Regions from separate parts of the Pseudomonas paraeruginosa genome, predicted to be linked through region 1. Evidence: riboswitches for the same ligand, from Rfam matches in the RefSeq annotation. Region 1 holds a riboswitch; the other holds the start of a gene.

Region 1 (4,567 bases):
GGTAGTTGGCCAACACCAGCGCCACCCGCTTTTCCGCGCAGGGCTTGCGCGCCAGTTCGGCCCAGCGGCGCGCCAGCTCGGCGACGAAGTCCATGCGCTCATCGTCGGCGAGGTAGCAGACCACGTCGCTCTCGCTGCGCTCGCTGCGCCAGGCCAGGCCCTTGAAGCTGATCGGCCGGGTGACGATGCGCCCGTCCAGCTCCGGCAGCGCCACGTGCATGGCCAGGTCGCGCGGGCCCAGGCCCTGTGGGTTGTCCTGCCAGAGCGGGCGGTTGTCCAGCGAGCAGATCGCCTGCAACACCGGCACGTCGCGGCGGAACGGACGCAGTTCGGGCGCTTCCGGATTGGACTGGGCGAAGCCGGTGGTATTGACGATCAGCGCGGCATCGCTGCGCGCCAGCCAGTCTTCCACCTGGGCCAGGCAGGCACCTTCCTTCAGGCTGGCCACCGCGATCGGCAGCGGGTTCAGCCCCTGTGCCGCAAGGCGTTCGCAGAAGCGTGCGATGAAGGCGGTGTTCGCCGCCTGCAGGTGGGTGCGATAGAACAGCAACGCGGCCACCGGACGCCCGGCCTGCCAGTCGGCACGCCAGTGTTCCAGGGTCGCCTCGGCATGCCGTGGATGGAACAGCGCCACCCGTGGCAGTGCCTGCGGCTCGCGCCAGGCGTAGTCGCGACCCAGGCACTGATTGGCCAGGCAACGGTAGAACTGCCCGGCGTTCTCCAGGCCGCCCTGGCGCAGGTATTGCCAGAAGCGCTCGGCCTGCTCCGCCGGCAGGTTGCCGAGGGCGCTCAGCTCTGGGTCGGGGCGGTCGTCGCCGGGCACCGGGATCAGCACGCAGCCGCGCCCGGCCAACGCCACCAGTTGTTCGACGCCATAGCGCCAGTAGCCGATGCCGCCGTGCAGCGAAAGCAGGATCACCCGCGCATGCCGCAGCACCTCGTCGACATAGAGGTCGACCGAGGCGTGGTTCTGCAATTGCATCGGATTGGCCAGGCGCAGGCTCGGGTAGTCGTCCGGCAACTCCCGGGCAGCCTCGGCCAGCAATGCGAGGTGCGAATCGCCGCTGCAGAGGATCACCAGCTCAGCGGGAGTCTGGGCCAGGTGGGCGATGCCGTCGTCGGGGACGAAGCCGCCGGGTTGGGTGCGCAACAGGTGCATGGGCGTTCCACCGATAGGAGGCGGGAGGCCTGGAGGCAGGCGCTAGCTGGCCGGCCCCGGCCCGGAGATCACGGGTCAGGCCAGCGCGGTGCGCAGCTCGTTGGCGATGGCCGCCTGGTCCAGTTCCTGGCCGATCACCACCAGGCGGCTACGGCGGTTCTCGCCGGCCAGCCACTGGCGATCGAAGTGCCTGTCGAAACGCTTGCCGACACCCTGCACCAGCAGGCGCATGGGCTTGCCCGGAATGGCGGCGAACCCCTTGATGCGAAGTATGTCGTGACGCTCCACCAGCTCGCCGAGGGCCTCGAGCAGCGCGGCTTCCTCCACCTCGGGGAGATCGACGTGGAAGGAGTCGAACTCGTCGTGGTCGTGGTCCTCGTGGCCTTCGTGGTCGTGATGGGTGGGCCGGCGGTCGATGTGCAGCTCGGCCTCGGCGTTGAGTCCCAGCAGGACCGAGAGCGGCAGCTCGCCCCGGCTCGCCTCGACGATCTTCACCGCTGCCGGCAGCTCCCCGGCGATCTCCGCGCGGACCCGCGCCAGGGCCTCGGCGTCGAGCTGGTCGGCCTTGTTCAGGATCACCAGGTCGGCGCTGGCCAACTGGTCCTCGAACAGTTCGTGCAGCGGCGATTCATGGTCGAGGTTGGGGTCCTGGCGGCGTTGCTGGTCGACCTGCTCGGGATGGGCGGCGAAGGTGCCGGCCGCCACCGCCGGGCTGTCGACCACGGTGATCACCGCGTCGACCGTGCAGGCGTTGCGGATTTCCGGCCACTGGAAGGCCTGCACCAGCGGCTTGGGCAGGGCCAGGCCGCTGGTCTCGATGAGGATCTGGTCAAGGTCGCCGCGGCGCGCCACCAGCTCGCGCATCACCGGGAAGAACTCTTCCTGCACGGTGCAGCACAGGCAGCCGTTGGCCAGTTCGAAGACCCGGCCCTGCGCCTCCTCCTCGCTACAACCGATGGAGCATTGCTTGAGGATCTCGCCGTCGATGCCGAGTTCGCCGAACTCGTTGACGATCACCGCGATGCGCCGGCCTTCGGCGTGGTCCAGCATGTGCCGGAGCAAGGTGGTCTTGCCGGCACCGAGGAAGCCGGTGACGATCGTGACGGGGAGTTTCGCCAGGGTTTTCATGGGCAGCCCTTGTTCAGCTCGGCGGGCATGCGGACGAGTGGCGCGGACGCTGGCCGCGCAACGGATTCGCCACCGGATCACCCCGCCCGGTTGTATGGAAGTCTTGTCCCCCGCGCATCGCACCGCGGGATCGACGAGGCAGGTCTCCTGGCTCACGGTCTGGCGTCGCCGCCGGTTCCCCGCCTTCCCGCGTCACGCAGTGGCATTGGGGAACGATCGCCGTTCACAGTTGCGGGGGCAGCCGCGGCATCGACCGCGTTCCCTCTTAGCCCCGCCGTCGCCGGCGAGGAACCTCGAACCGGCAAGGCTACGCAGTGCGCCGGCCAGGGTCAATCGGGCCGGTTGACGCCCGGTCTGCCTTCATGCTGTCCTAGGCGGGTTGTCCCAGGTGTCTCGTGCCGGCGCGCACGAGGTGAAACGGGAAGCCGGTGACGCTCTTCGAGCCAGTCCGGCGCTGCCCCCGCAACGGTAAGCGCATCGCGCGAGCCCGGAGACCGGCCTGGAACCTTTCGTTTGATTCACCCGCGGTGGGCGGGCGCAAGCGTGAAGCGGGCCATCCGGTCCCGTTCCTCGTGCGTACGCCTCTGCAAGTCCAGCCAATCCAGAGGGAACGCACCATGTCGAGCAGCACCCTGGCGCACGCCAGCGCCACCATCTCCCTGTCGAAGCGACTGAGCCTGGCCATCGGCGCCGGCCTGCTCGGCGCGTTGCTGGTGTACTTCGCCGGCTTCTCGCACATCGACGCGGTGCACAACGCCGCCCACGACACCCGGCACAGCTCCGGCTTCCCCTGCCACTGAGCGCGCGAGAACTTCCGATGATCAAACGCATCGCCCAGACCGCCGGCTTCGCCGGCCTGCTCGCCGCCCTGCTGCTGTCACTGTTGCAGATTCTCTGGGTCACCCCGCTGATCCTCGAGGCGGAGACCTACGAGAACAGCGAGCCGGTCGCGGCCCAGCCCCACGAACATGCTCCCGGCGTCGCCGCCCATGTTCACGACGAGGAGGCCTGGGAGCCGGAGAACGGCTGGCAGCGTACCCTCTCCACCACCGGCGGCAACCTGGTGGTGGCGGTCGGCTTCGCCCTGATGCTCGCCGGCCTGTTCACCCTGCGCGCGCCGGGCCGGACCTGGCAGGGCCTGCTCTGGGGCCTGGCCGGCTACGCGGTGTTCTGCCTTGCGCCGTCGCTGGGCCTGCCGCCGGAGCTGCCGGGAACCGCCGCGGCCGACCTGGTGCAACGCCAGTACTGGTGGATCGCCACCGCAGCCGCCACCGCGGTGGGCCTGGCCCTGCTGGCGTTCGGCGGCAACTGGCCGCTAAAGCTTGTCGGCGCCGCGCTGCTGGCGCTGCCGCACCTGTTCGGCGCGCCGCAGCCCGAGGTCCACGCCAGCCTGGCGCCGGCAGCCCTGGCCCAACGTTTCGTGATCGCCTCGCTGGTCAGCAATGCGCTGTTCTGGGCCGCCCTCGGCCTGGCCGCTGCCTGGCTGTTCCGGCGCAACCGCGCCGGTGTCGACGCCTGACCTCCTTCCACCCGCGACCCTTGCCGGTCGCGGGTCCATAGTGTCTCCCCTTCCACTTCCTCCGGTCCGCGCATGCCCCTGCCCACCCCCAGCCTGCTGATCGCCGGCATCGGCTGCCGCCGAGGCTGTAGCGCCAGGCATCTGCGCGCGCTGCTGGAGCGAACCCTGGCCGAACACGGGCACACCCTGGCCGAGCTGGACGCCCTCGCCAGCATCGACGGCAAGCGCGACGAACCCGGCCTGCGGCAGCTGGCCACGATGCTCGGACGCCCCGTGGATTTCCTGGCGCCCGCCGCCCTGCTCGACTACGAGCCGCGCCTGCTCAGTCCCTCCGCCGTCGCGCTGCGCGAAACCGGCTGCTCCAGCGTCGCCGAGGCCGCCGCCCTGGCCCTGGCCGAACGCCTGGGCGGCGGTCGCGCCGATCTGCTCGGGGCGAAACGCAGCGACGACCGGGCGAGCATCGCCCTGGCACACCCTTTCACCGAACGAGAACTCCCATGACCGTCTATTTCATCGGCGCCGGTCCCGGCGACCCCGACCTGATCACCGTCAAGGGGCAGCGCCTGATCCGCCAGTGCCCGGTGATCCTCTACGCCGGCTCGCTGGTTCCGCAAGCGCTGCTCGAGGGACACCAGGCCGGCCAGGTGGTGAACACCGCCGAGCTGAACCTCGAACAGATCGTCGAGCTACTCGCGCAAGCCCATCGCCGCGGCCTCGACGTCGCCCGCGTGCATTCCGGCGATCCGTCCCTGTACGGCGCC
Region 2 (4,567 bases), 1.8 Mb from region 1:
ACGGCCGCTGCGCCGGCTCGTAGAGACAGGCGTGCAGTTGCCAGTTGAGTTCGGCCCAGCGGCCGACGTTGTCCTCGCCGACGAAGTCGGCGCAGATCGCCTCGGCGCGGGCGAAGGTGGCCTCGTCCATGTTCGGCACCGCCAGGCGGATCGCCTGTGCCTCGAGCAGCACCCGCACTTCGAACATCTGCGCCAGTTCCGGTTCGGAAATGCGCGTCACCACCGCGCCCTTGTTGCGCTGGAACAGCACCAGGCCTTCCGCCTCCAGGCGCTTGAGGGCCTCGCGGACGGGAATCTTGCTGACATTGAAGAGTTGCGCGATGTCGTCCTGGCGGATCGGTTCGTCCTCGGCGAAATGCCCGGCGATGATCGCTTCGCGCAGGTGCTTGGCGATGATCTCGGAGGCCGAGGGGGCGATGCCCAGGTTAGGGGCGTTGAGCATGGAGAGAGGCAAGCGGGACAACCTGCATGGCATGGGATACGTGCGGGATATTGTATACGAACGCTTGGCGCGTGCCGCTGCCGGTTGGCGCCTTCTGCGCAGGCGTGTTGGTCGGCCCCAGTGGGCCTCCGTGGCGCATGTTTCGCAGGGCGAAACGCTCTTCCGGAAAGTTCGCGGAGAGGCTGGACAATAGAAAATTAGCTTGCTAATAATTCGCTCGCTCATGTATTTCGGGGCGTCCGCGATGGCCAAGCCTTCTTTCCTTTCCTCCGACCTGGTCCAGGTGCTGCTGTGGCCGCGCCTGCACGAACTGCAGTTCGCGGTGAAGGCCCTGCTGGCCGGCGGGTTGGCCCTGTACCTGGCCTTCAGCCTGGAACTGGAGCAGCCGCAATGGGCGCTGATGACCGTGTTCGTGGTCAGCCAGCCTTATAGCGGCATGGTCCTGGCCAAGGGCATGTTCCGCCTGATCGGCACCTGCGCCGGTGCGCTGGTGTCGATCGGCATGGTCGCGCTCTATGGCCAGGCGTCGCTGCCGTTCCTCCTGCTGATGGCGCTCTGGCTGGCGTTCTGCACCGCTGGCGCGTCGCTGCTGCACAACCATGCTTCCTACGGTTTCGTCCTGGCCGGCTACACCGCGGCGATCGTCGCCCTGCCGGCCAGCGCCGATCCGGCGACGGTGTTCGACCAGGCGGTGGCGCGCTGTTCGGAGATCGGCCTGGGGATCCTCTGCGCGGCGCTGGTGAGCATCCTGCTCTGGCCACGGCGCCTGGAGCAGCAATTGGCGACCCAGGGCAAGGCGGCCTGGGAGGCCGGCCTGCAGGCGGGCGCGGCGGAGCTGCGCGGCGCCAGCGAACGCGGCGAACTGCTCGCGGCGCTGGGGCGGATCGCCGCGGCGGATGCCCAGCGCGACCATGCCTGGTTCGAAGGCGCGCTGGGTCGCGCCCGTTCCCAGGCCCTGCGCGTGCTCGGCCTCGACCTGCTCGGCCTGCTGCGCGCGGCGCGCAAGGTGGCGCGCGAGCGGAGGCTGCTCGATCCGGCCAGCGCGCATGCGTTGCAGCCCTGGCTGGAGGAGGTGGAGACGCTGCTGCGCGAGGGCCGCCGGGGCGAGTTCGAGAGTTGCCGGCGGCGCCTGCACGCCGTGCTGGACCTCGCGCACGGGCAACTGCACCTGTGCCTGGTCTGCCTCGAACGCTTGCTGGCCGAGGCGGGGGAGGCCGGGCGCAGCGTCGAGGCGCTGGTCTATGGCGAACCCACGCGCCAGGCGCCGGGCGCCATCGCCTGGCATCGGGACATCGAGCGCGGCGTGCTGTTCGGCCTGCGCAGCGCCCTGGCGTTCCTCTGCGTGGCCGCCTTCTGGCTGGCCAGCGCCTGGCCGAGCGGGTTGGGCGCGGTGTCGATCACCGGGGTGGTGCTGAGTCTCTTCGCCAGCCGCGACAACCCGGCCCAGGCTGGCCTCAACTTCCTGCGCGGGATCCTCCTGTCGATCCCGCTGGCCGGTTTCGTCGCGCTGTTCTACCTGCCCGGCGTCGACGGCTTCCCGCTGCTCTGCCTGGGCCTGGGCGTGCCGCTGTTCTTCGCCGCGCTGTGCGTGAACCGGGCGAGCCTGGCCGGGATCGCCTCGCCGTTCTGCATCTTCTTCGTGAAGAACGTCGCGCCGAGCAACAGCATGAGCTACGACCTCGCGCACTTCCTCAACAACGCCCTGTCGACGGTGCTCGGCGTGGCCTTCGCCGTGCTGGTGTTCAACCTGGTCAGCCTGCGGCCGGGCGAGCGCCATTACCGGCGCATGCTGCAGGCGACCCTCGGCGACCTGGCGCGGCTCACCCTGCGTTCGCCGGCGCAGGCCGAGGCCTGGTTCGGCGGGCGCACCGCCGATCGCCTGATCCGCCTGGCACAGCGCTACGACCGTTTGCCGGAGGGGCGCCGCCAGCCCTGGTCGGACGGCCTGATGGGACTCGATTTCGGCGACGAGCTGCTCTATCTGCGGCAATGCCTGGAGCAGGTCCCGGCGCCGCTGGCCGAGGCCCGCGACCGCTACCTGCGGCGCCTGCGCCTGGCGCTGCTGCGCGACGGCCCGCGGGCCGACCGCGAGCATGCCCTCGACCCGCCGACCGCGCGCCTGCTCAAGGCCCTGGCCGCCAGCCCGCTGGCCGGCAGCGAACGCGGCGAGCTGGCCGGCGCCGCGCTGGTGCAGTTGCAGGTCACCTGGCGACAGTGGTGCCGCAGCCATGCCCCGGCCGGGACGGCGCTGCGCGCGGACCCGCTCCCCGGAGCGGGGCGCTAGTTCTGCGGTGGCCGCCCACATTGACCGCGCAAGCCCCGAGCCACTAAGCTGCGCGCCTTGCGACAGGTGCCCCGCAAGGGGTGAAACAGGGAAGCTGGTGCGTTCCGTCGGAACCAGGCCAGCGCTGCCCCCGCAACGGTAGGCGAATCAGACAGCCGCTTCATGACCACTGTGCTCCGGCATGGGAAGGCGCGGCTGGAAGCGTCCAGCGCTTCGCTCGCGAGCCCGGAGACCGGCCTGACGCACCCACGGCATCGCGGAGGGCGCTGTCGGACGTCTCCTGCCGTCGCTTCGTCCTCCGTCTGCCTCAACCCAGGTCGCGCGGGTGAGAGCGACGGAGCAGCGCAGAGCATGAACAGAGTTTTCCTGACCCCGGCAGCCGTGGCGCTGTGCGGCGCGTCTTCCCTGAGCCTGGCCGAGCCGGTCAGCCTCGACGACCAGGTGGTGACCGCCACCCGTACCGCCCGGACCGCCGCCCAGAGCCTGGCGGCGGTGAGCGTCATCGACCGCGCCGAGATCGAGCGCAGCCAGGCGCGCAGCGTGCCGGAGCTGTTGCGCCAGGTACCCGGCGTGTCGCTGGCGAACAACGGCGGTTTCGGCAAGAACACCACGCTGTTCCTGCGCGGCACCGAGTCCGACCATGTGCTGGTGCTGATCGACGGCATCAAGGTCGGCTCGGCCAGCGCCGGCCTCACCGCGTTCCAGGATTTGCCGGTGGAGCTGATCGAGCGCATCGAGGTGGTGCGCGGGCCGCGTTCCAGCCTGTACGGCTCGGAGGCCATCGGCGGGGTGATCCAGATCTTCACCCGGCGCGGCGACGGGCAGGGCGCCAAGCCGTTCTTCTCCGCCGGCTACGGCACCCATCACACCCTGGAGGGCAGCGCCGGGGTCAGCGGCGGCGCTGGCAACGGCTGGTACAGCCTCGGGGTGAGCAGCTTCGATACGGCGGGCATCAATACCAAGCGCGCCGGTACCGGGGGCGATGAGCCTGACCGCGACGGCTACCGCAACCTGTCCGGCAACCTGCGCGGCGGCTATCGCTTCGACAACGGCCTGGAGCTCGACGGTACCCTGCTCAGGGCCAAGTCGCACAACGACTATGACCAGGTCTTCGGCAATTCCGGTTTCAATGCCAACGCCGACGGCGAGCAGAACCTGGTTGGCGGCCGCGCCCGCTTCACTCCGCTCGATCCCTGGCTGGTGACCCTCCAGGCCGGGCGCAGCGAGGACAAGGCCGATGCCTATCAGGATGGCCGTTTCTACTCGCGTTTCGATACCCGTCGCGACAGCCTGTCCTGGCAGAACGACCTGACCCTGGCCGAAGGCCATGTGCTGACCCTCGGCTACGACTGGCAGAAGGACGAGATCGGCAGCAGCGAAGCCTTCAGCGTCGACTCGCGGCTGAACAAGGGCTGGTTCGCCCAGTACCTCGGCCAGCACGGCCGCCAGGACTGGCAACTGAGCCTGCGCCGCGACGACAACCAGCAGTTCGGCGTGCACGACACCGGCAGCGCCGCCTGGGGCTACGCGCTGAGCGACGCGCTGCGCTTCACCGTCAGCTACGGCACGGCGTTCAAGGCGCCGACCTTCAACGAACTCTACTACCCCGACTACGGCAATCCCGACCTGGACGCCGAGACCTCGCGCAGCCTGGAGGTCGGCCTCAGCGGTACGCACGCGTGGGGACACTGGGCGGTGAATGCCTACCGCACCGACGTCGACGACCTGATCGGCAACGATCCACGCCCGGCGCCGGGGCGCCCCTGGGGGCAGCCGAACAACATCGACCAAGCGCGCATCCGCGGCGTCGAACTGGTCCTCGGCAGTCAGTGGCTGGGCTG

Evidence for each region. A riboswitch is a leader RNA that binds a small molecule or an ion and turns the genes downstream of it on or off. The one in region 1 is predicted to bind cobalamin.
Region 2: it holds a riboswitch for cobalamin, as region 1 does, so the genes downstream of both, btuB (TonB-dependent vitamin B12 receptor) here and B7D75_RS10455 (CbtB domain-containing protein) in region 1, are expected to answer to the same signal.

What each region holds. Positions count from the first base shown of each region.
Region 1 covers NZ_CP020560.1:2,175,701-2,180,267, reverse strand. The annotation lists gene cobN (cobaltochelatase subunit CobN) at 1-1,159, opposite strand, end outside; gene cobW (cobalamin biosynthesis protein CobW) at 1,235-2,287, opposite strand; cobalamin riboswitch at 2,408-2,598, opposite strand; cobalamin riboswitch at 2,657-2,804, shown strand; gene B7D75_RS10455 (CbtB domain-containing protein) at 2,905-3,087, shown strand; gene B7D75_RS10450 (CbtA family protein) at 3,105-3,806, shown strand; gene B7D75_RS10445 (cobalamin biosynthesis protein) at 3,879-4,307, shown strand; gene cobM (precorrin-4 C(11)-methyltransferase) at 4,304-4,567, shown strand, end outside.
Region 2 covers NZ_CP020560.1:3,973,672-3,978,238, reverse strand. The annotation lists gene B7D75_RS18805 (GntR family transcriptional regulator) at 1-442, opposite strand, end outside; gene B7D75_RS18800 (FUSC family protein) at 687-2,726, shown strand; cobalamin riboswitch at 2,774-2,981, shown strand; gene btuB (TonB-dependent vitamin B12 receptor) at 3,078-4,567, shown strand, end outside.